4 regions of the Streptomyces sp. MI02-7b genome follow, and region 3 is predicted to be linked to each of the others. Evidence: riboswitches for the same ligand, from Rfam matches in the RefSeq annotation. Region 3 holds a riboswitch; each other region holds the start of a gene.
What was found. Region 3 has a riboswitch for thiamine pyrophosphate ahead of thiO (glycine oxidase ThiO). Riboswitches for the same ligand answer to the same signal wherever they lie in the genome.
Positions count from the first base shown of each region.

Region 1: it holds a riboswitch for thiamine pyrophosphate, as region 3 does, so the genes downstream of both, thiC (phosphomethylpyrimidine synthase ThiC) here and thiO (glycine oxidase ThiO) in region 3, are expected to answer to the same signal.
Region 2: it holds a riboswitch for thiamine pyrophosphate, as region 3 does, so the genes downstream of both, PV364_RS11285 (thiamine ABC transporter substrate-binding protein) here and thiO (glycine oxidase ThiO) in region 3, are expected to answer to the same signal.
Region 4: it holds a riboswitch for thiamine pyrophosphate, as region 3 does, so the genes downstream of both, PV364_RS00330 (purine-cytosine permease family protein) here and thiO (glycine oxidase ThiO) in region 3, are expected to answer to the same signal.

Region 1 is NZ_JARAWX010000020.1:128,623-134,249, reverse strand. It holds gene PV364_RS29245 (metallophosphoesterase) at 1-65, shown strand, start outside; gene PV364_RS29240 (hypothetical protein) at 224-1,081, shown strand; gene thiC (phosphomethylpyrimidine synthase ThiC) at 1,181-2,947, opposite strand; TPP riboswitch at 2,939-3,066, opposite strand; gene PV364_RS29230 (YibE/F family protein) at 3,129-4,487, shown strand; gene PV364_RS29225 (hypothetical protein) at 4,517-4,717, shown strand; gene PV364_RS29220 (SPFH domain-containing protein) at 4,874-5,627, shown strand, end outside.
Region 2 is NZ_JARAWX010000006.1:26,189-31,815, reverse strand. It holds gene PV364_RS11295 (GNAT family N-acetyltransferase) at 1-435, shown strand, start outside; gene rlmN (23S rRNA (adenine(2503)-C(2))-methyltransferase RlmN) at 649-1,755, shown strand; TPP riboswitch at 1,829-1,933, shown strand; gene PV364_RS11285 (thiamine ABC transporter substrate-binding protein) at 1,925-3,004, shown strand; gene PV364_RS11280 (iron ABC transporter permease) at 3,064-4,695, shown strand; gene PV364_RS11275 (ABC transporter ATP-binding protein) at 4,695-5,627, shown strand, end outside.
Region 3 is NZ_JARAWX010000014.1:17,068-22,694, forward strand. It holds gene PV364_RS22935 (hypothetical protein) at 1-239, opposite strand, end outside; gene metF (methylenetetrahydrofolate reductase [NAD(P)H]) at 296-1,213, opposite strand; gene thiE (thiamine phosphate synthase) at 1,335-2,000, opposite strand; gene PV364_RS22950 (Rv2175c family DNA-binding protein) at 2,101-2,466, opposite strand; gene PV364_RS22955 (NAD(P)/FAD-dependent oxidoreductase) at 2,567-3,778, opposite strand; TPP riboswitch at 3,862-3,973, shown strand; gene thiO (glycine oxidase ThiO) at 3,971-5,128, shown strand; gene thiS (sulfur carrier protein ThiS) at 5,134-5,334, shown strand; gene PV364_RS22970 (thiazole synthase) at 5,340-5,627, shown strand, end outside.
Region 4 is NZ_JARAWX010000001.1:65,949-71,575, forward strand. It holds gene PV364_RS00310 (NAD(P)/FAD-dependent oxidoreductase) at 1-562, shown strand, start outside; gene PV364_RS00315 (L-aspartate oxidase) at 675-2,375, shown strand; gene PV364_RS00320 (SDR family oxidoreductase) at 2,482-3,228, shown strand; gene PV364_RS00325 (YceI family protein) at 3,387-3,971, shown strand; TPP riboswitch at 4,100-4,194, shown strand; gene PV364_RS00330 (purine-cytosine permease family protein) at 4,186-5,586, shown strand.

The DNA of each region.
Region 1 (5,627 bases), on a different contig from region 3:
CGGTGGCGATGGACGGCGGGGTGACCATGGACGGCAAACTCCTGGTCGCACGCCTGCCGTTGTAGCCCCCGAAACCCCCATTTTCCGGAAACACTCTGTCACCCCGTCACCTCCGCGCTCTACCATCGGGTTATCCGTAGGCAGCTTCTCCTCCGCTTCCGCCCAGCCGGTCCGGAACTCCAGCGCGGACTTCGGGGCGGCACCGGAGACGGAGCATCGGGGGATGCACATGAACAGCGCTCCACATCTGCTGACCGAGGACCGCCCGGAGTTCGAGCGCGTCCTCGACACGGCTCTGCACTCGGAGAGCACCCGGGCCGCCCTCGCGGACGCCCGGAACCCGCTCAACACCGAGCAGTTGCGCACCATGGCGCTCAGCGCCGCCGCGCCCATCTCCGCCTGCGCGGCCCCGGAGTACGAGAGTTACGTCAAGGCCCGCGAGGCGCTGTCCGAGCAACGCCGCGAACAGCGGGTCGCCGCCGTCTCCGGCATCGGGTACGCCGCCGCCGCACCGGGCGTCGCCGACGGCTCGGGCGCCGGGCTGTTCGCGATCGTCGCCGTCCTCACACCCGTCCTCGCCGGCACCGCCGCCGTGATCTTCCTGGTCCTGGGCTACGCCCTGGCGCTCGGCCACCCCGAGCCGAACATCGCCGGTCCGCTGCGCCAGGCCGGCTGGCTCTTCGCGGCGGTCGCCGCCTGCGGCATCGTCGTCGGCATGATCGGCCTGCTCCTCACGGCCCTGCGCAACGACCCCACCGCCGAGAGCGACCGCCCACCCGACGAACCGCCCGAGATCGCGGCGGCGCGCGAGATCTGGCGCCGGGCCCTGCTGGAACGCGGCCTCCAGCCCTTCTTGAACGCGGCCCTGGCCAAGGCCGCCGACTCCGCCCCGCCCCCTCCGGACCGCCCGGGCGGCGACGGCAACCACCGCATGCCGCGCCTGGGTTACTCCAGCCCCGACTTCTCCAGCCCCGGCCCCGAGTCCTCCCCGGAACCCGGGCACCGGTTCACCAGTCCCGACTTCTCCAGCCCCGACTTCTCCAGCCCGGACTACGGCGGCCCCGACCACGCGCCCAACTGACCTTCGGACGACGGCGGCAAGCCGTTCGCGGTGGGTTTCGCGGAGGCGGGCCCGCCGGGACTGGTCGCCTGGCGGGCCCCCTCCGCTGATGCGGCCGGGTCAGCCGGCCGACCCGCCGCCCCTCTCCGCGATCGGCAGGTACACCCGGTTGCCCGCCGCCGCGAACTCCCTGGACTTCCCCGCCATACCGGCCTCGATCTCCTCGGCCGTGCCGCCGTGCTGCCTCCGGATGTCCTGGGAGATCTTCATCGAGCAGAACTTCGGGCCGCACATGGAGCAGAAGTGCGCCGTCTTCGCCGGCTCTGCCGGCAGCGTCTCGTCGTGGAAGGCCCGTGCCGTGTCCGGGTCGAGGGCCAGGTTGAACTGGTCCTCCCAGCGGAACTCGAAGCGGGCGTCGGACAGCGCGTCGTCCCAGTCCTGCGCGCCGGGGTGGCCCTTGGCGAGGTCGGCGGCGTGGGCGGCGATCTTGTAGGTGATCACGCCGGTCTTGACGTCGTCGCGGTCAGGCAGGCCGAGGTGCTCCTTGGGGGTGACGTAGCAGAGCATGGCCGTGCCCCACCAGGCGATCATCGCGGCGCCGATACCGGAGGTGATGTGGTCGTAGGCGGGCGCGATGTCGGTGGTCAGCGGACCGAGGGTGTAGAACGGCGCCTCCTCGCAGATCTCCTGCTGCAGTCTCACGTTGTCGGCGATCTTGTGCATCGGGACGTGCCCAGGCCCCTCGATCATGGTCTGCACGCCGTGCCGCTTCGCGACGGTGTTGAGTTCGCCGAGCGTGCGCAGTTCGGCGAACTGGGCCTCGTCGTTGGCGTCGGCGATGGAGCCGGGCCGCAGGCCGTCGCCCAGGGAGTACGTGACGTCGTAGGCGGCGAGGATCTCGCAGAGCTCCTCGAAGTTCTCGTAGAGGAAGCTCTCCTTGTGGTGCGCCAGGCACCACGCCGCCATGATCGAGCCGCCGCGGGAGACGATGCCGGTCTTGCGGCGGGCGGTCAGCGGGACGTACCGCAGCAGGACGCCCGCGTGGACGGTCATGTAGTCGACGCCCTGTTCGGCCTGCTCGACGACCGTGTCCTTGTAGATCTCCCAGGTCAGCTCCTCGGCCCTGCCGTCGACCTTCTCCAGGGCCTGGTAGAGGGGGACGGTGCCGATGGGGACGGGGGAGTTGCGCAGCACCCATTCGCGGGTGGTGTGGATGTTGCGGCCGGTGGACAGGTCCATCACCGTGTCGGCGCCCCAGCGGGTGGCCCAGGTCATCTTCTCCACCTCCTCCTCGATGGAGGAGGTGACGGCGGAGTTGCCGATGTTGGCGTTGACCTTCACCAGGAACCGCTTGCCGATGATCATCGGCTCGGTCTCCGGGTGGTTGACGTTCGCCGGCAGCACCGCCCGGCCCGCCGCGATCTCCTCGCGGACGACCTCGGGGGCGACGTCCTCGCGGATCGCGACGAACTCCATCTCCGGGGTGATCTCGCCGCGCCGGGCGTACGCGAGCTGGGTGACCGCCCGCCCCTCCCGTCCGCGCCGGGGCAGGCGCGGGCGGCCGGGGAAGACGGCGTCCAGATTGCGCAGCCCGCCGCGGGGTGCGGTGTGCTTGATGCCGTCGTCCTCGGGGCGGACGGGACGGCCGGGGTACGCGTCGGTGTCGCCGCGGGCGACGATCCAGTTCTCGCGCAGCGGCTCCAGGCCGCGGCGCACATCGGTGGTGACGGTGGGGTCGGTGTACGGACCGGAGGTGTCGTACAGCGTCACGTCGCGGCCATTGGTGAGGTGCACCCGGCGGACGGGGACCTCGATGTCCGGGCGCGACCCGGTCACATAGCCCTTGTGCCAGCCGATTTCGCGCGCGTTCGCATCGCGCATGGTCATGAGACCCACTCCCTACGCCGGCATTACCCGGTAACAGGTTCAGCGGTCGGCGCAGCTGGTGGCCCTCGGCCGTTCAGCGCCCTCTCAGCCCGGTGCTCCGAGCTCCCGCGGTGTGCAAAGGTGCGACCACGCTAGCGGGTCTTCTCCGGCGCACACCAGTGGGCCTTGGGATGATCGGCGCGTGGACTCCCCTCATGCGCAACCCCAGCCCCCCGAGCACGGCAACGGGCACGGTCGTGACCACGGGCACGGGCACGGTCACGGGCACAGCCATGGCCACGGGCCCGTGCCGCCGGTCTCCCGGCACCTGCGGAAGGTCATCGCCGCGGTGCTGATCCCGTTCGTCGCCGCGGTGGTGGTCGGCCTGGTGGTGCTCTGGCCCAACGGGGTGCCGGCCCACAAGCGCACGGGCGTCGGGTTCGACCAGCAGACCCAGTCGGGCCGCGTGGTGCGGGTCGAGAACGTCAAGTGCGCGGACGTCAACGCGGTGCCGAACAGCCCGGGCGGGCCCGGCGCGACGCCGTCCGGCGGCCCCTCGCCCGCCCCGTCGGCGGCCCCGTCGATCTGCGAGCGGGCGACCATCAAGGTCACCTCCGGCAAGGACACCGGCCGTACCTTCACCGAGATCGTGCAGCCGAGCCAGACCCGGCACTACACGCAGGGGCAGAAGGTCCTGCTGACCTACGCGCCCGCCGCGCCCAAGGAGTTGCAGTACTCGGTCGCCGACGTGGACCGGTCGCTGCCGCTGTGGCTGCTGGCCGGGCTCTTCGCGGCGGCGGTGGTCCTGGTCGGACGGCTGCGCGGGATCCTGGCGCTGGTGGCGCTGATCATCAGCTTCGCGGTGCTGACGCTGTTCATCCTCCCGGCGATCCTGCACGGCAGCGATCCGCTGCTGGTCGCGGTCATCGGCGGCAGCGCCATCATGCTGATCGCGCTCTACATGTGCCACGGTCTCAACGCCCGTACCTCGGTGGCCGTGCTCGGCACGCTCTGCTCGCTGCTGCTGATCGCGCTGCTGGGATCGGTGTTCATCGACTGGGCGGTGCTGAGCGGCAACACCTCGGACGAGACCGGGCTGATCCACGACCTCTACCCGGGCATCGAGATCCACGGCCTGCTGCTGGCGGGCATCGTCATCGGCTCGCTCGGTGTCCTGGACGACGTGACGGTCACCCAGACCTCGGCCGTGTGGGAGCTGCGGGAGGCCGATCCGGGCGCCGGCCCGCGGAAGCTGTACCGGGCGGCGATGCGCATCGGGCGCGACCACATCGCCTCGGTGGTCAACACCCTGGTGCTGGCGTACGCGGGCGCCGCGCTCCCCCTGCTGCTGCTCTTCTCCGTCGCGCAGCGCGGCGTGCTGGCGGTGGCCGGCAGCGAGCTGGTCGCCGAGGAGATCGTCCGGACCCTGGTCGGCAGCATCGGGCTGGTGGTGGCCGTGCCCCTGACGACCGCGCTGGCCGCGCTGGTGGTGTCGGCGGACCGCCCGGGGAGGGACACTGTCCCCACGGGCGGCGGGCGCCGCCGGCGGCGGGCGCGCTGAGCTGCGCGAGTACGGGGGGGGTGGGCGAGGTGATCGGGCTTCAGGGGAGGGTGACCGGCACGGTCGGCCCGGAGCTGGTCGGCGAGGTGATCGTGCAGGTCCGCGGGGGTGCGGAGGCCTTCCTGGCGTACCCGGCGACCGCGGGGGAGCGCATCGCGAAGGGCACGGTCGTGGTGGTCGTCGAGTACCTGCCGCCGCGGACCGTGTACGTCGCGCCGGCGTACGGCTGACGGGGCGTCCGAAGGGGCAGTCGACGGGGCGGCTGACGGGGACGGAGCCGTTCGTATCAAGAACGCGACAAGGATGCGCCAGGATCTTCCGGTGCGTCTTGCGCAGGCGCACACTCCCGTACGCGGCCCCGATCGGGGCCAATCGTAAGGGGGCGTATGCCGATGGTGATCGGCGTCGCGGCGGGCGCGGTGCTCGTCGCTCTCATTGTGGTGGTCGTGCTGTTCCGGCTCATGTGGCGGGTTGCCGAGCCGAACGAGGCACTGGTCATCTCGGGTTCCAAGCACCGTACCGACGGGGTCGGGGAGGGCATGGGATTCCGCGTCGTCACCGGTCGCGGAACGCTGGTGATGCCCGGTGTCCAGGTGGTGCGGAAGCTGTCGCTCGACCTCAACGAGGCCGAGCTGAACGTGGACTGCGTCACGCAGCAGGGCATCCCGCTCAAGGTGCACGGCGTGGTGATCTTCAAGGTCGGCGACGACTTCGTGTCGATCGCCAACGCCGCGCGGCGTTTCCTGGACCAGCAGAAGTTCATGGCCGAGCGGGTGCACAACGTCTTCGCCGGTCATCTGCGGTCCATCGTCGGCGGGTTGACGGTGGAGCAGATGATCCGCGACCGGGAGCGGCTGACCGCCGAGACCCGGGCGGCGTCGGGCTCGGAGATGGAGAAGCTCGGCCTGATCATCGACTCGTTGCAGATCCACGAGATCGTCGACCCGACCGGCTACATCAAGAACCTCTCCGCCCCGCACGCGGCCGCCGTCCACCGTGACGCCCGTATCGCGCAGGCGGAGGCGGACCGGATGGCCACCGAGGCCGAGCAGCAGGCCGCGGCCCGGATGGCGGAGGCCACCCGGGACAGCCAGATCCTGCAGGCCGGTTACATGGCCGAACGGGACAAGGCCACCGCGG
Region 2 (5,627 bases), on a different contig from region 3:
AACGACGAGGAGTTCCGGATGATCCGGAACGAGGCGTTCAAGGACCACTGGGGTACCGTCCCGGTGCCCGCGGACACCTGGAAAAACAAGATCACCAACCACAGCTTCCGGCCCGAGGTCAGCTTCCTGCTCCGGGACGTGGCGAACGGAGCCCCGGCGGGCATGCTGGTGACCATGTCGTGGGACGCCGACACGGCGGCCACCGGCGTGCGCGAGGCCTACTTCATGCTCATCGGGACGCTCCGGGAGTACCGCAGACGCGGCGTCGCCGGCGGGCTGATCGGTCACGCGCTGCGCCGCGCCGCCGACCAGGGCTACGGGAAGGCGAGCCTGAGCGTGGACTCGGCGAATCCCAGCGGGGCGTTCGGGATCTACGAGAAGGCCGGGTTCGAGCCCAAGGACCGGTACGTACGGTGGGCGCTCGACGTCCGGTGACCGGCAAGGCGCGGTGTCGCCGGGATCGTCGCCCGTCGGCCTCCGGCGACACGTCTTCCGGCACGCCGCACGCCGCACGCAGTCACCAGGTGAAGGCCGGACTCGACGTCCGGACGAGGCGCCGCCCCGGCGGAGGAGGGACGCCCGAGGGTGACGGGGGCCTCACCAGGCCGAACCGGGCGGCCCCAAACGATCTGCGACACTGGACGCACCATGCCTGCACCCGGAGAACTCACCTTCGTCGCGCCGCGCGCCGCCAAGAAGCCGCCGCGGCACCTTGCCGACCTCACGCCCGACGAGCGGCGGGAGGTGGTCGCGGAGCTGGGGGAGAAGCCGTTCCGGGCCAAGCAGCTGTCGCAGCACTACTTCGCGCGGTACACGGACGATCCGGCCGCGTGGACGGACATTCCGGCGGCGGCGCGCGGGAAGCTGGCGGAAGGGCTGCTGCCGGACCTGATGTCGGTCGTGCGGCACAGCAGCACGGACAACGACACGACGCGCAAGACGCTGTGGCGGCTGTTCGACGGGACGCTGGTCGAGTCGGTGCTGATGCGCTACCCGGACCGCGTGACGATGTGCATCAGCTCCCAGGCCGGTTGCGGCATGAACTGCCCGTTCTGCGCGACCGGGCAGGCCGGGCTGGACCGGAACCTGTCCACCGGCGAGATCGTGCACCAGATCGTGGCGGGCATGCGCGCGCTGCGCGACGGGGAGATCCCGGGCGGGCCGGCGCGGCTGTCGAACATCGTCTTCATGGGCATGGGCGAGCCGCTGGCGAACTACAAGCGGGTGGTGGGTGCCATCCGCCGGCTGACCGACCCCGAGCCGGACGGGCTGGGGCTGTCGCAGCGCGGCATCACCGTCTCCACGGTCGGCCTGGTGCCAGCGATGCTCCGGTTCGCGGACGAGGGCTTCAAGTGCCGTCTCGCGGTGTCGCTGCACGCGCCCGACGACGAGCTCCGCGACACTCTGGTGCCGGTGAACACGCGCTGGAAGGTGCGTGAGGTGCTGGACGCCGCGTGGCACTACGCGGACGTGTCCGGGCGCCGAGTCTCCATCGAGTACGCGCTGATCCGGGACATCAACGACCAGGCCTGGCGCGCCGATCTGCTGGGCCGGCTGCTCAAGGGCAAGCGCGTGCACGTCAACCTGATCCCGCTCAACCCGACGCCGGGCTCGAAGTGGACGGCGTCGCGGCCCGAGGACGAGCGGGCTTTCGTCGCGGCGCTGGAGGCGCACGGCGTGCCGGTGACCGTGCGGGACACCCGGGGTCAGGAGATCGACGGGGCCTGCGGGCAGCTGGCGGCTTCCGAGCGCTGAGAGGCGCTTGCTAGGGTGGCGGTCGATTGCGGCGGTTTGCCGTGAACGGCCGTGAACGGTCGGTCGACAAGAGAACATCCGACAGGGGAGCGCACACAGCGCTGAGAGTGCGGCACGGCCGCAGACCCTCGAACCTGATCCGGGTCATACCGGCGTAGGGAGTCACTTGATGAGCACCATCCGTCGGCGTGCCGCCGGCACCGCCCTCGTCGTCGCGCTGGGCGCGGCGTCCCTCGCGGCCTGCGGCGGAGGCGACGATGACGCCTCCCGCGGCGGTTCCAAGACCGTCACTCTGGTCAGCCACGACTCCTTCGCCGCCTCGAAGGCCGTGCTGAAGGCCTTCACCCAGCAGACCGGTTACACGGTGAAGGTCCTGCGCGGCGGCGACGCGGGCGCGGCGGTCAACCAGGCCGTCCTCTCCAAGGGCAACCCGCAGGGCGACGTCTTCTTCGGCGTCGACAACACCCTGCTCTCCCGCGCCCTGGACAACGGCCTGTTCACGCCGTATGAGGCGAAGGACCTGGACAAGGTCCCCGCCGCCCTCCAGCTCGACGCCGCCGAGCACCGGGTCACGCCCGTCGACTTCGGCGACGTGTGCGTCAACTACGACCGCGCCTGGTTCGCCGCGCACAAGGTGCCCGTCCCGCAGACCTTCGACGACCTGGTCAAGCCGGCGTACAAGGACCTGCTGGTCACGGAGAACGCCGCGACCTCCTCCCCGGGGCTGGCCTTCCTGCTGGCGACCACCGCGAAGTACGGCGACGGGGGCTGGCAGGACTACTGGACCAAGCTGAAGGCCAACGGCGTCCAGGTCGTCGACGGCTGGGAGCAGGCCTACTACGACGACTTCTCGGGCGCCGGCGGCGGCAAGGGCGACAAGCCGCTGGTCGTGTCGTACGCGTCCAGCCCGCCCGCCGAGGTGCTCGCGCTCAAGGAGCAGCCCAAGGAGAGCCCGACCGGCGTGGCGACGGCCACCTGCTTCCGGCAGATCGAGTTCGCCGGGCTGCTGGACGGCGCGAAGAACACCGAGGGCGGCAAGGCGCTCGTCGACTTCCTGCTGAGCCGCACCTTCCAGGAGGACATGCCGCTCAGCATGTTCGTCAACCCCGTCCGGGACGATGCGAAGCTGCCCGAGGTCTTCACCAAGTACGCGCCGGTGATCAGCGGTTCCGCCACCGTCGAGCCGAAGAAGATCGCGGCGAACCGTGAGCAGTGGGTCAAGACGTGGTCCTCGCTCGTGCTGAAGTGACCGGAACGAGCCAGAGGCGTACGGCCGCCCTGCGGCCGTACGCCGTGCGGCTCGGCCTGATGGCGCTGCCGGCCGCCTTCTTCGCGGTGTTCTTCGGCTATCCGGTCGCCGCCATCGTCACCCGCGGGCTCCGCGAGGGCGGCCGGTGGCGGCTCGGCCGGTTCGCCGACGTGCTGGGCGACCCCGACATCCTGCACGTGCTGTGGTTCACCTGTTGGCAGGCCGCGGCCTCGACCGCGCTCACCCTGGCGATCGCCCTGCCCGGCGCCTATGTGTTCGCGCGCTTCGACTTCCCAGGGCGGCAACTGCTGCGCGCGGTGGTGACCGTGCCCTTCGTACTGCCGACGGTGGTCGTCGGCTCGGCGTTCCTGGCGCTGCTGGGCCGGGGCGGGCTGCTGGACGAGCTGTGGGGGGTGCGCCTGGACACCACGGTGTGGGCGATCCTGCTGGCGCACGTCTTCTTCAACTACGCCGTGGTCGTACGGACCGTGGGCGGCCTGTGGTCGCAGCTCGACCCGCGGCAGGAGGAGGCCGCGCGGGTGCTGGGCGCCGGGCGGTCGGCGGCGTGGCGGCGCGTGACGCTGCCCGCGCTCGCGCCGTCCGTGGCGGCGGCCGCGGTCATGGTGTTCCTCTTCACCTTCACCTCCTTCGGGGTCGTGCAGATCCTCGGCGGGCCCACCTACTCCACCCTGGAGGTGGAGATCTACCGGGAGACCGCCCAGCTGCTGGACCTGCCGACGGCCGCCGTGCTGACGATCGTCCAATTCGCCGCCGTCGTCGGGATCCTGGCCGTGCACGCCCGGACCGTACGGCGCCGCGAGAGCGCGCTGCGCCTGGTCGACCCGGCCGGAACGGCGCGGCGGCCGCGCGGCGCGGGCGAGTGGGCGCTGCTGACCGGGACGCTCGCAGTGGCCGCGCTGCTGATCCTGGTGCCGCTCGGCGTGCTGGTCGAACGGTCGCTGGACGGCCCCGACGGCTACGGCCTGGACTTCTACCGCGCGCTCGGCTCGGCGGGCGCGGGCGGCGGCACCTTCGGGGTCGCGCCGGTGGGCGCGGTGTGGAACTCACTGGAGTACGCCGCCGCGGCGACCGGGATCGCCCTGGTCATCGGCGGTCTGGCGGCGGCCGCGCTCACCCGGCGCGCCGGCCGGCTCGTCCGCGGCTTCGACGCACTGCTCATGCTGCCGCTGGGCACCTCCGCCGTCACCATCGGCTTCGGTTTCCTGATCACCCTCGACGAGCCCCCGCTGGACCTGCGGTCCTCGTGGATCCTGGTACCGCTCGCCCAGGCGCTGGTCGGTGTGCCCTTCGTGGTGCGCACCATGCTGCCGGTACTGCGTGCCGTGGACGAGCGGCTGCGCGAGGCGGCCGCGGTGCTCGGCGCGTCGCCGCTGCGCGCGTGGCGCGAGGTGGACCTGCCGCTCGTGCGGCGGTCCCTGCTGGTGGCGGCGGGCTTCGCTTTCGCCGTCTCCCTGGGCGAGTTCGGGGCGACGGTCTTCATCGCGCGGCCCGACAACCCCACACTGCCGGTCGCGGTGGCCCGGCTGCTGGGCCGGGCCGGCGAGCTCAACCACGGGCAGGCGATGGCGCTGAGCACCGTGCTGATGCTGGTGTGCGCGGGCGCGCTGCTGGCGCTGGAACGTATCCGCATTCAGGGCGTGCACGGCGCCGACGGTTCGGGGGAGTTCTGATGGCCCTGCTGCAACTGGACGGCGCCACGGTGCGCTTCGGCGGACGGGCCGCCCTGGACGCCGTGGACCTGGAGGTGGCCGAGCACGAGACGGTGTGCGTGCTGGGGCCCAGCGGCGGCGGCAAATCCACGATGCTGCGCGCCGTGGCCGGCCTGCAGCCGCTCGACGCCGGGCGCGTACTGCTCGGCGGCCGCGACCAGACGGGCGTACCGGTGCACCGGCGCGGGGTCGGCCTGATGTTCCAGGACCACCAGCTCTTCCCGCAGCACGACGTCGCGGGCAACGTCGGCTTCGGCCTGCGCATGCGCGGCGCGCGACGGGCCGAACGAGAGCGCGCCGTGGGGGAGTTGCTGGAGTTGGTCGGGCTCCCCGGTGCGCAGCGGCGCGCCGTGGCGTCCCTGTCCGGCGGTGAGCAGCAGCGGGTCGCGCTGGCCCGCGCGCTCGCGCCCGAGCCGCGACTGCTCATGCTGGACGAGCCGCTCGGTCAGCTCGACCGCGGGCTGCGTGAACGCCTCGTGGTCGAACTGCGCGAACTCTTCCGCCGGCTGGGCACGACCGTGCTCGCCGTCACCCACGACCAGGGCGAGGCCTTCGCGCTCGCCGACCGCGTCGTCGTCATGCGCGACGGGCGTGTCGAACAGGCCGGCACGCCGCTGGAGGTCTGGCGGCGGCCCGCGTCGGAGTTCGTGGCCCGCTTCCTCGGGTTCGGCAACGTGCCGGCCGCGACCGTCACCGGCGACGCCGCCGCCACCCCCTGGGGCCAGATCCCCGTCCCGCCCGGGTCACCGCAGGGGCCCGGCCGGCTCCTGGTGCGCCCCGCCGCGGTGCGGCTCGTACCCGCCGAACAGGGGCTGCCCTGCACGGTGGTCGCCCGCACCTTCCGCGGCGACCAGGTCACCCTCGTGCTGGAGCCCGCCGGCGGGCCGCGCCTG
Region 3 (5,627 bases):
CAGCCCTCGACGAAGCCCCGCCGGTAGGAGAGCGTCACGAAGGTCTGGCCGGTGCCGAAGGCCAGCGCGCCCAGCACGATCACCACGACGGACGGCAGGTAGACGCCGAGGACGACGCCCATGAATCCCGCGAAGGCGAGCAGCCGCCACCTGAGCCGGGCCTTGTACTGGAGCAGCACTTCGCCGAGCAGCCACAGCGCGACCACGCCGAAGGCGATGTAGAGCACTGTGTAGGCCATGAGAGCACTTCCTCACCGTTCACCGTCGTCGGCCCACCGGGGCGGCGGCTCCGCCCTCACGACCTCTGGTGCAGTCCCAGATTCTCGTAGATTTCCAACGACGCCGTGGAGTGATTAAGGGTAATGAAGTGCAGCCCGGGAATGTCCTCGGCCATCAGCCGCCGGCACATCTCCGTCGCGTACTCGACCCCGATCGCCCGCACCGCGGCCGGATCGTCCTTGACCGCGAGGATACGGTCCGCGAGCTCCGGCGGGAAAGGCGCGTTGCCGAGCTGGGCGAAGCGCTCGATCTGCCGCACGTTCGTGACCGGCATGATCTCCGGAATGATGGGCGTCTCGCAACCGCCCTTCCCGACCCGGTCACGCAGCCGCAGGTAGTCCTCGGCGTCGAAGAACATCTGGGTGATGGCGTAGTCGGCGCCCGCGCGGCACTTCTCGATGAAGTGACGCGTATCACTCTCCCAGTCGCTCGAGCGCGGGTGCATCTCCGGGAAGGCCGCGACGCCGACGCAGAAATCGCCCGACTCCTTGATGAGCCGCACGAGTTCGTAGGCGTAGTCCACCCCCTCGGGGTGCCGCTGCCACTCCCCCATCGGGTCGCCGGGCGGGTCGCCGCGCAGCGCGAGCATGTTGCGGATCCCGGCGTCTGCGTACTGGCCGATGATGTTGCGCAGTTCCGCGACGGAGTGGTCGACCGCGGTCAGATGCGCCACGGGCGTGAGGGTGGTGTCGGACGCGATGCGCTCGGTCGCCCGGACGGTGCCGGACCGCGAGGTGCCGCCCGCGCCGTAGGTGACGGAGACGAAGGTGGGGCCCACCGCCTCGATGCGGCGGATGGCGTCCCACAGCGTCCGCTCGCCCTTCTCGGTCCTCGGCGCCATGAACTCGAAGGAGTACGAGCGCTGCCCCGAGGCCAGCAGCTCACGAATGGTGACCGCGTGATCGGTCCTGGTGGAAGCGGTTCCGAGGGCCATGCGCCTCAGGCTAGCCGCGGGGGCCGGAGGGCCCCAACAGGACGCGGGGAAATGTTCACTCCCTGGACACGCCGGGCCCGGCCGACGAGCGGTCGGCCGTCCGGGCCGCCGGCCCGCGGGGTCAGCCGGTGTAGGAGCGGACCCGCTTGGCGAGCTCCGCGGCGGCCGCGCCGGGGTCGTCGGCCTCGGTGACGGCCCGTACGACGACGATCCGCCGTGCGCCCGCCTCCAGCACCTGCTCGGCGTTGTCCAGGTCGATGCCGCCGATCGCGAACCACGGCCGGTCCGTGCCGAGCCCCGCCGCGTAGCGGACGAGGCCCAGCCCGGGCGCGGGGCGGCCCGGCTTGGTCGGGGTCGGCCACACCGGCCCGGTGCAGAAGTAGTCCGCACCGGGCTCCGAGGCGGCCGCGGCCGCCTCGGACTCGGAGTGGCACGACCGTCCGACGACCGGGGAGTCCGCGCCGGAGCCGAGGATCGCCCGCGCGGCCGGCACCGGCAGGTCGCCCTGCCCGAGGTGCAGGACGTCGGCCCCGGCCGCGTGCGCCACGTCCGCGCGGTCGTTCACGGCGAGCAGTGCGCCGTGCCGCCGGCACGCGTCACCGAGGACCGCGAGGTACTCCAGCTCCTCGCGGGCCTCGATGCCCTTGTCGCGCAACTGCACGATGTCCACCCCGGACGCCAGCACGGCGTCCGCGAAGGCCGCGAACTCCGCGATGCCGCCCTGGCGCCGGCGGGCGTCGGTGCACAGGTAGAGCCGGGCGTCGGCGAGCCTCGCGCGGATGCTCATGCGGTGGGTCCCCCTCGGGTGCGGTACGTGCCGTACCAGCGGTACGTGCGGTGATATGCGCTGGGCGCGCTCGGCGCGCCGGGTGCGCTGGTCGAACGGCTCAGACGGCCAGCGCCTGGGCCCGGCGCTTCACCTCGGTCCCGCGGTTCTCGCGCAGGGCCTGCACCGGCGTGCCGGGCAGGCTCTCGTCCGGGGTGAACAGCCACTCCAGGGCTTCCTCGTCGCTGAACCCGTCGTCCTTGAGCAGGTTGAGCGTGCCGGCGAGGCCCTTCACGATCTTCCCGTCGCCGATGAAGTCGGCGGGGACCATCAGCACCCTGTTCTCCCCGCGGCGCACCGCGATGAGCTGCCCTTCCTTGATCAGCTGGCGGACCCGGGTCACCTCCACGTCGAGCTGCTCGGCGATGTCGGGGACGTTGAGCCAGGAGGGTACGAGGGCATCAATCTTTGCGTCGATCTCGGTCACAGGACAAGCGTGCCATCCCGGACCCGTACCGCGGTACTCGTGGCGTCCACCAGGGGCATGCGGGGCGTTCCGCGGGGCCGGCCGCGCGGCTCGGCGGCCGTCAGACGACGGCGGTCCGCAGCTGCACGGCGGGGTCGGCCACCAGGGCCCGGTCGACCCGGGCCTCCCGCGCGATGAGCTTGCGGGCCTGGGCGAGGTCGCGCGGACGGCCCACCGCGAAGAGGGCGACCAGCACACCGTCGCGCAGCCACAGCACGGACCAGGCGAGGCCGTCCGGGTCGCCCCGCAGCAGCATTTCGTCGGAGTCGACGTGGTACCCCGCGTACTGGACGAAGCGGCCGAACTGCTCGGACCAGAAGTACGGGACGGGGTCGTAGACCTCGTCGCCGCCCAGGATGTTGGCGGCCGCGGTGCGGGGCCCCTGGACCGCGTTGTCCCAGTGGTGGATGAGCAGCCGCTGCCCGTACCGGGCGGAGGGGAAGGAGGCGCAGTCGCCGACGGCGTACACGTCGGGTACGGAGGTGCGCAGCCGGTCGTCGGCCAGGACCGACCGGTCCGGGCCGAGGTCGACCCCGGAGCCCGCCAGCCAGCCCGTCGCCGGCCGGGCGCCGATGCCGACGACGACGGCCTCCGCGGCGATCACGCTGCCGTCGGCGAGCCGCACGGCGCCCGGCTCGACCCCGGCGACGGCGGCGCCCGTGCGCAGGTCGACGCCGGCCTCCGCGTACCAGCCGCGCATCCGGTCGGCGATCCGCTCGGGCAGCACGCCCGCCAGCGGCCGGTCGGCGGCCTCGACGACGGTCACGGCGCAGCCCGCGTGCCGGGCGGCGGTGGCGAACTCGGCGCCGATCCAGCCCGCGCCGACCACGACGACCGTGTTCCGCGCCTCCAGGACCGGCCGCAGCCGGGCGGCGTCGTCCAGGGTGCGCAGCACGTGCACGCCGGGCACGCCCTCGCTGCCCGGCAGCGTCAGCGGCTCGGCGCCGCTGGCCACGACCAGCTTGTCGTACTCCACCGGGCCCGCGTCGGTGAGCAGTTGGCGCTCGTCCGGGCGCAGCGCGCTCGCGTGCCGGCCGAGCAGCAGCTGGACGCCGATGCCGCCGAAGTCCACGTCCAGCAGCGCGCCCGGACCCTCGTCGGCGCCGAAGAGGACGCCCTTGGACAGCGGGGGCCGGTCGTACGGCGGATGCCGCTCCGCGCCGAGCAGCGTGATCGCGCCGCCCCACCCCTGCTCCCGCAGGGACACGGCGGTCTGCACCCCGGCCATCCCGGCCCCGACGACGACGACGCGCTGCTCGCTGCTGCTGGTCACGCTGATCACCGTAACGCCGCGCGGCGCGCACCCCGGTACCGGCGCCCTACTCGCCGTCAGTGGTGCGTACTAAAGTGGCGGACGAATGCACTCGCGGGAGCCCGGCGCACCGGGCTGAGAGGGCGGCTGGCCGGCCGCCGACCGTACGAACCTGATCCGGGTCATGCCGGCGAAGGGAGGAGCGGTACACCGATGCACCGTCATGACGTGCCGGACACCGTCGTCATCGGTGGCGGGATCATCGGCCTGGTCACCGCCTGGCGGGCGGCCCAGCGCGGGCTGCGCACGGTGGTCGCCGACCCCGATCCGGGCGGCGGCGCCGCCCTGGTGGCCGCCGGGATGCTGGCCCCCGTCACCGAGCTGCAGTACGGCGAGCGGGCCCTGCTCGACCTCAACCTCGCCGCGATCCACCGCTATCCGGCGTTCACGGCCGAATTGGAGGAGGCCACGGGTCTGGAGACCGGCTACCGGGCGTGCGGCACCCTCGCCGTGGCCCTGGACGCCGACGACCGCGCCGAACTGCGCGAACTGCACGCCTTCCAGACCTCCTTGGGGCTTTCGGCGGAGTGGCTGAGCGGACGCGAGTGCCGCCGCCTGGAGCCGATGCTCGCGCCGGGCGTGCGCGGCGGCCTGCGCGTCGACGGCGACCACCAGGTCGACCCGCGACGGCTGGTGGCCGCGCTGCTGCGGGCCTGCGAGCTGTCCGGGGTGACCTTCCGCCGCGCGGCGGTGACCGGGGTGGACATCACCGGCGACCGGGCGCGCGGGGTCCTGCTCGACGACGGCAGCGTGCTGGCCGCCGGGCAGACCGTGCTGGCCGCCGGGAGCCGCAGCGGCCGGCTCGGCGGCCTGCCGGAGCGCCTGCTGCCGCCGGTGCGCCCGGTGAAGGGCCAGGTCCTGCGGCTGCGGGTGCCCGCGGCGTACGCGCCCTTCCTGTCCCGCACGGTGCGCGCCGTGGTGCGCGGCGGCCATGTCTACCTGGTGCCGCGGGAGAACGGCGAGCTGGTCGTCGGCGCCACCAGCGAGGAGACGGGCTGGGACACCACCGTCACGGCCGGCGGCGTGTACGAGCTGCTGCGCGACGCCCACGACCTGGTACCGGGCATCACCGAGCTGCCGCTGGTGGAGACGGTGGCCGGGCTGCGCCCCGGCTCCCCCGACAACGCCCCGCTGCTGGGCCGCAGCGCGCTGGAGGGCCTGCTCATGGCCACCGGGCACCACCGCAACGGCGTGCTGCTCACCCCGCTGACCGGCGACGTGATGGCCGAGGTGCTGACCGGCGGCGACCTGCCCGAGGTGGCCCGCCCCTTCTCCCCCGGCCGATTCACTCCTCAGGAGCAGTACGCATGAACGCGATGACCGTCTCCGTCAACGGCGAGCCCCGCCAGGTGACGCCGGGCCTCACGCTGGACCGGCTGGTCGCCGGGCTGACCACCGCCCCCTCCGGTGTCGCCGCCGCGCTCAACGAGACCGTGGTGCCCCGCGGGCAGTGGCCCGCCACCGCGCTGAGCGACGGCGACCGCGTCGAGGTCCTGACCGCGGTGCAGGGGGGCTGACCCGCATGGCCGACGATCCGCTGACCATCGCAGGAACGGCGTTCGGCTCCCGTCTGATCATGGGAACCGGCGGCGCGCCGAGCCTGGAGGTGCTGGAGCAGGCGCTGCTCGCCTCCGGCACCGAGCTCACCACGGTCGCCATGCGGCGGCTCGATCCCACGGTCAAGGGCTCCGTGCTGTCGGTGCTGGCCCGCCACGGCGTCCGCGTCCTGCCCAACACCGCCGGCTGCCGGACGGCGGGCGAGGCCGTCCTCACCGCCCGGCTGGCCCGGGAGGCACTGGGCACGGACTGG
Region 4 (5,627 bases), on a different contig from region 3:
CCGGCTCGCCGACGGCGGTCACGTCGCCGCGGACGCGGTGGTCGTGGGCATCGGCATCACGCCCAATGTGCACCTCGCACAGGACGCCGGCCTGGAGGTGCGCGACGGCATCGTCACCGACGCGCACCTGCGGACCTCGGTACCCGACGTGTATGCCGCGGGTGATGTCGCCAACGCCTACCACCCGTTCCTCGACCGCCACATCCGCGTCGAGCACTGGGCCAACGCACTGCACCAGCCCTACACGGCCGCGCGGGCCATGCTCGGTGCCGACGCCGTCCACGACCGGCTGCCGTACTTCTACACCGATCAGTACGACCTCGGCATGGAGTACACCGGGTACGCCGAGCCCGGCGGCTACGACCGCGTCGTCTTCCGGGGGGACGTCGCCGAGCGGCGGTTCATCGCCTTCTGGACGGCCGGGAACCGCGTGCTGGCCGGCATGAGCGTCAACGTGTGGGACGTCATGGATCCCATCCGGTCCCTGATCACCTCCCGGTCGAAGGTGGACCCTGCGCTGCTGGCCGACCCCGGCGTGCCCCTGGACCAGGTCGTTTCCTGACGGCTCGTCGTCACCGGGGGTGTCACAGATGACCCGATCGCCCGGTCCTAGCTGACAACGACCCAGACAATCGGAGCAGACCGTGGCTATCACCGAACGACGTCTTTCCACCATGGTGCTGGTGATCGGTACCGGAGGAGCCGGGCTGCGAGCGGCAATCGAACTGGCCGAGGCCGGTGTCGACGTCCTCGCCGTCGGCAAGCGGCCCAAGGGGGACGCCCACACGGCACTCGCCGCGGGAGGCATCAACGCGGCCCTGGCCACGATGGACCCCGAGGACAGCTGGCAGCAGCACGCCGCCGACACCCTCAAGGAGAGCTATCTGCTCGCCGATCCCCGCACCGTGCGGACCGTCACCCAGGGTGCCGCCCTGGGCATCGACGACCTCGAGCGGTACGGCATGGCGTTCGCCAGGGAGGAGGACGGCCGGATCTCCCAACGCTTCTTCGGCGCGCACAAGTTCCGGCGCACCGCCTTCGCCGGCGACTACACCGGTCTGGAGATCCAGCGCACCCTGATCAGGCGGGCGGAGCAGCTCGACGTCCCGGTGCTCGACGGTGTCTACATCACCCGGCTCCTGGTGCACGACGGCGCCGTCTTCGGTGCGTACGGCTTCGACGTCGCGAACGGGACGCGGTACCTCATCCATGCCGACGCCGTCATCCTCGCGGCCGGCGGTCACACGCGTATCTGGCGCCGCACGTCCTCGCGGCGCGACGAGAACACCGGTGACGCGTTCCGCCTGGCCGTGGACGCCGGCGCGCGCCTGCGGGACGCCGAACTGGTGCAGTTCCACCCGTCCGGCATCATCGAGCCGGAGAACGCCGCCGGCACGCTCGTCAGCGAGGCCGCGCGCGGCGAGGGCGGCGTCCTCCGCAACGCGCTCGGCGAGCGCTTCATGACCCGCTACGACCCCGAGCGCATGGAGCTGTCCACGCGCGACCGCGTGGCGCTCGCCTCCTACACGGAGATCAAGGAAGGCCGCGGCACCCCCAAGGGAGGCGTGTGGCTCGACGTCTCGCATCTGCCGCGGCAGACGATCATGACGCGGCTCCCCCGGGTCTACCAGACCCTCATGGACCTGCAGATGCTGGACATCACCCGCGAACCGATCGAGATCGCGCCCACCGCGCACTACTCGATGGGCGGTGTCTGGGTGCGGCCCGAGGACCACAGCACGGACGTCCGCGGCCTGTACGCCATCGGCGAGGCCTCCAGCGGGCTGCACGGGGCCAATCGGCTCGGCGGCAACAGCCTCATCGAGTTGCTGGTCTTCGGCCGCCTCACGGGGCAGGCGGCCGCCGCCTACTCCCGGGCGCTGACCTCGCAGCCGCGGTCGGCCTCCGCCGTGGCGCGGGCCCGCGCCGAGATCGACGACCTCCTCGCGGCGGACGGCCCCGAGAACGTCCGCGCCCTCCAGCGCGCCATCCGCAACACCATGACCGAGCACGCGGGTGTCGTCCGCGACGAACAGGGGCTGCGCACCGGGCTGGAGGAACTCTCCGCCGTCGAGAAGCGGATGGAGAACGTCGGTGTCCACCCCGACATCGCCGGCTTCCAGGACCTCGCCCACGCCTTCGACCTCAAGGGCGCGGCCCTGGCTGCGCGGGCCACGCTCGAATCGGCGCTGGAACGTCGCGAGACCCGTGGCTGCCACAACCGCGGCGACTACCCGGACCTGGACCCCGCGCTGCAGGTCAATCTCGTCTGGTCCCCGACGACGGGAATCACCCACGAGAGCATTCCGGCCATACCCGAGGCGATCGCCTCCCTGATGGAGGACGTCTCGACCGAGGGAAAGCTCGCCGAGTGACGCCCCGGCCCGGGCGCGATGCCGCGCGGGCCGCCGGGTCCTGTCACACACCGGATCGCCATCCGGTCTATCCCCGTACTGCAGAATCCCCAGAGAGGATCCCCCCATGAAGGTCGTAGTCGTCGGCGGAACCGGGCTGATCGGCTCGAAGGTCGTCCGCAATCTCAGCGACCACGGGCACGAGGCCGTCGCTGCCTCGCCCAACACGGGCGTCAACACACTGACCGGAGAGGGCGTCGCCGAGGTGCTCCAGGGCGCGCAGGTCGTGGTCGACGTCTCCAACTCACCCTCGTTCGAGGACGAGGCCGTGATGCACTTCTTCCGCACCTGCACCACCAACCTCCTGAAGGCGGCTGCGGATGCCGGAGTCAGGCATTACGTCGCGCTCTCCATCGTCGGTACCGACCGGCTCCCGGAGAACGGCTACTTCCGTGCCAAGCTGGCCCAGGAGGAGCTGATCAAGGAGTCGGGCCTGCCCTACTCCGTCGTCCACGCCACGCAGTTCTTCGAGTTCATGAACGGGATCGCGGACTCGGCGACCGACGGGGACACGGTGCGCATCGCTCCCGTCAAGTTCCAGCCCATCCACTCCGACGACGTGGCCGCCGTCGTCGCCCGCACCGCGGCCGGTACCCCCCTCGACGGCACGGTGGAGATCGCCGGCCCCGACACGTTCCGGTTCGACGAGCTGGTCCGCGACGTGCTCACCGCCCAGAACGACCCGCGCACGGTCGTCGCGGACCCGCGCGCCCCGTACTTCGGGTCCGAGTTGGAGGAGAACTCGCTCGTGCCCGGTGCCGGCGCGCAGCTCGCCGGGACCCGGTTCGCCGACTGGTTCGCGCGGCAGCAGTGAGGTCCGCGGGTGGCCCCTGCCCGCCGGGGGGCAGGGGCCATCGGCATGGGGGACGTCGGTGCGTCCCGCACCCGTACGCCGCCACGGGCCGCTGCGGGCGGCACGCCGACCCGGCGGCCACGGCACGAAGGAACCGGCCGCCTGCGCCCGGGAATGTCGTGGCGACCGGCTTCGCGGGCGACGGCCCCCGTGCCGCACTGACCGGCGTCTACCTCCTCGACCCCTTGAAGAGCACGATCGGCTTCTCTGTCCGGCACGCGATGCTCGCGCACGTGCGCGGAAGGTTCACCGACTTCGAGGGGCTCCTGCACCTCGACGGACGCCGTCCCACCCGGTCGAGTGCCCATCTGAGCGTCCAGACCGGCAGCCTGCGCACGGGTCTGCCCGGGCGGGACGCGCGCCTGACCGGTCCCGGCTTCCTCGACGCGGCGGCGTTCCCCCTCATGGCCTTCCGTTCCACCGGCATCGTCGCCATCGGTGAGGACCGGTTCCGCATGTCCGGCAGCCTGCGGATCAAGGACGTCGACCTGCCCCTGCGGATCGACCTCGCGACGGGCGGGGTCCGCCGGGACGCCCATGGCACGTACCGCGTGGGCTTCAAGGGCACGGCCACCCTGCGGCGTTCCGACTGGGGACTCGGCCGGAACACGGCACCCGGCGTTCGGGACGTTCTGGTCAGCGCCACCGTGAAGCTGGCGTTCGACATCTCGGCGGTGCGGCCCGGGCGGCCGGACGTCCCCTGACGGGGAGCACCGCCGCTCGCCACGCGGTGGACCTTTGACGGCATTTGACCCCGTCGCCCGCCGACCAGGTGGTGGTCATGCCCTCCCGTCGACCCGCTGAGCGAAGCGCTCGGGTTAGTCTGTCCGTCGTACCGGACACGGGGTGCCCCTGCGAGGGGCTGAGATCACACCCGTCGAACCTGAACCAGTTCGTACTGGCGGAGGGATGTCTTTCATGCCTTGGACGCATGTTTCCGGCGGTCTGCCCGCCGACGGCCGGCAGACCGTCTTCGACGGGCGCATGCCTGCCGCCGCAGGCGATCTCCGCATCGAAGCGCACGGCATCCGGCCGGTCCCCGAGAGCAACCGCTACGGCGGCCCGGGGCGGCTGTTCACCGTGTGGTTCGCCCCCAACCTCACCATGACCGGCGTGTTCACCGGCACCATCGGCATCGCGCTCGGCCTGGACTTCGCCACCGCGCTCGTGGCCGTCGTGCTCGGCACCGTGGTCGGCGCGATACCCACCGCCTACCTCGGCACCTGGGGTAGCCGGACCGGCGCAGGGCAGCTGCCGCTGGCCCGGCTCGCCTTCGGCCGGGCGGTCGCGCTGCCGGGCATCCTGCAATGGCTGTCGTCGGTCGCCTGGGACGCGCTGATCGGCCTCTTCGGCGGCGACGCGCTGGCCCGGCTGTGCGGCCTGCCCTTCTGGCTCGGTGTCCTGATCATGATGCTCGCCCAGGGCGCTCTCGGCGTCCTCGGTTACGAGGCCATCCACCGGCTCCAGATCATCATGACCTTCGTGCTCGCCGCCGCGTTCGCGCTGATCGCCTGGAAGCTGCTCGACGGTGTGCACCCCGCGGCCACCGGCGCGGCCCACGGCGCCGACCGGGGCGGCGCGTTCGTCCTGACCAGCACCATCGCGCTGAGCCTGTCGCTGTCCTGGGCTCCGTACGCCAGCGACTTCAGCCGCTACCTGCCTCGGACCGCCTCGCGCTCGCGCATGTTCTGGTTCACCCTGGCCGGCTTGGTGGTGTCCTTCGCGGCCGTCCAGGCCCTCGGGCTGTGGGGCGCGTCCGTCCTGACCGACCAGACCGCCGCGGGTGTGGCGGACCTGCTGGGCGGTGGGCCGCTGGGCGCGTTCGGACTGCTCGCCGTGGCCCTGGCCGCCCTGTGCAGCAACGCCATGAACGACTACAGCGGATCCCTCGCCCTGCAGACCTCAGGTGTGCGCGTCCCGCGCCCGGTGGCGGCCGCTTTCGCCGCCGCCCTCGGCTTCCCCCTGGTGCTGTGGATGCACGCCGCCGACACCACCGCCCGCTTCCAGAACGTGCTGCTGTTCGTCGGCTACTGGATTCCCGGGTTCGTGGCGATCGTCGTCGTCGACTGGCTGGCCCGGGCGCGGGCCCGGGCAGGTGCCGAGATCGACCTCGCCGCGGAGACCGACCGGCTCCAGCCCGGCCTGCCCGCCGTCCTCGCGTTCGTCACCGCCTTCGCCGCGGCCGTGCCGTTCATGGACACCAGCCTGTACGTGGGCCCGGTGGCGTCCGCCCTGCACGGCGCGGACCTCTCGTACTACGTGGCGTTCCTCGTGGCCCTCGCGGTGTACGCCCCGCTGCGGCTGCGCCGGCGCCCCTGAGCGCGGCGCACCGGCCGCAGGCACGCCCGGACACCTCCACC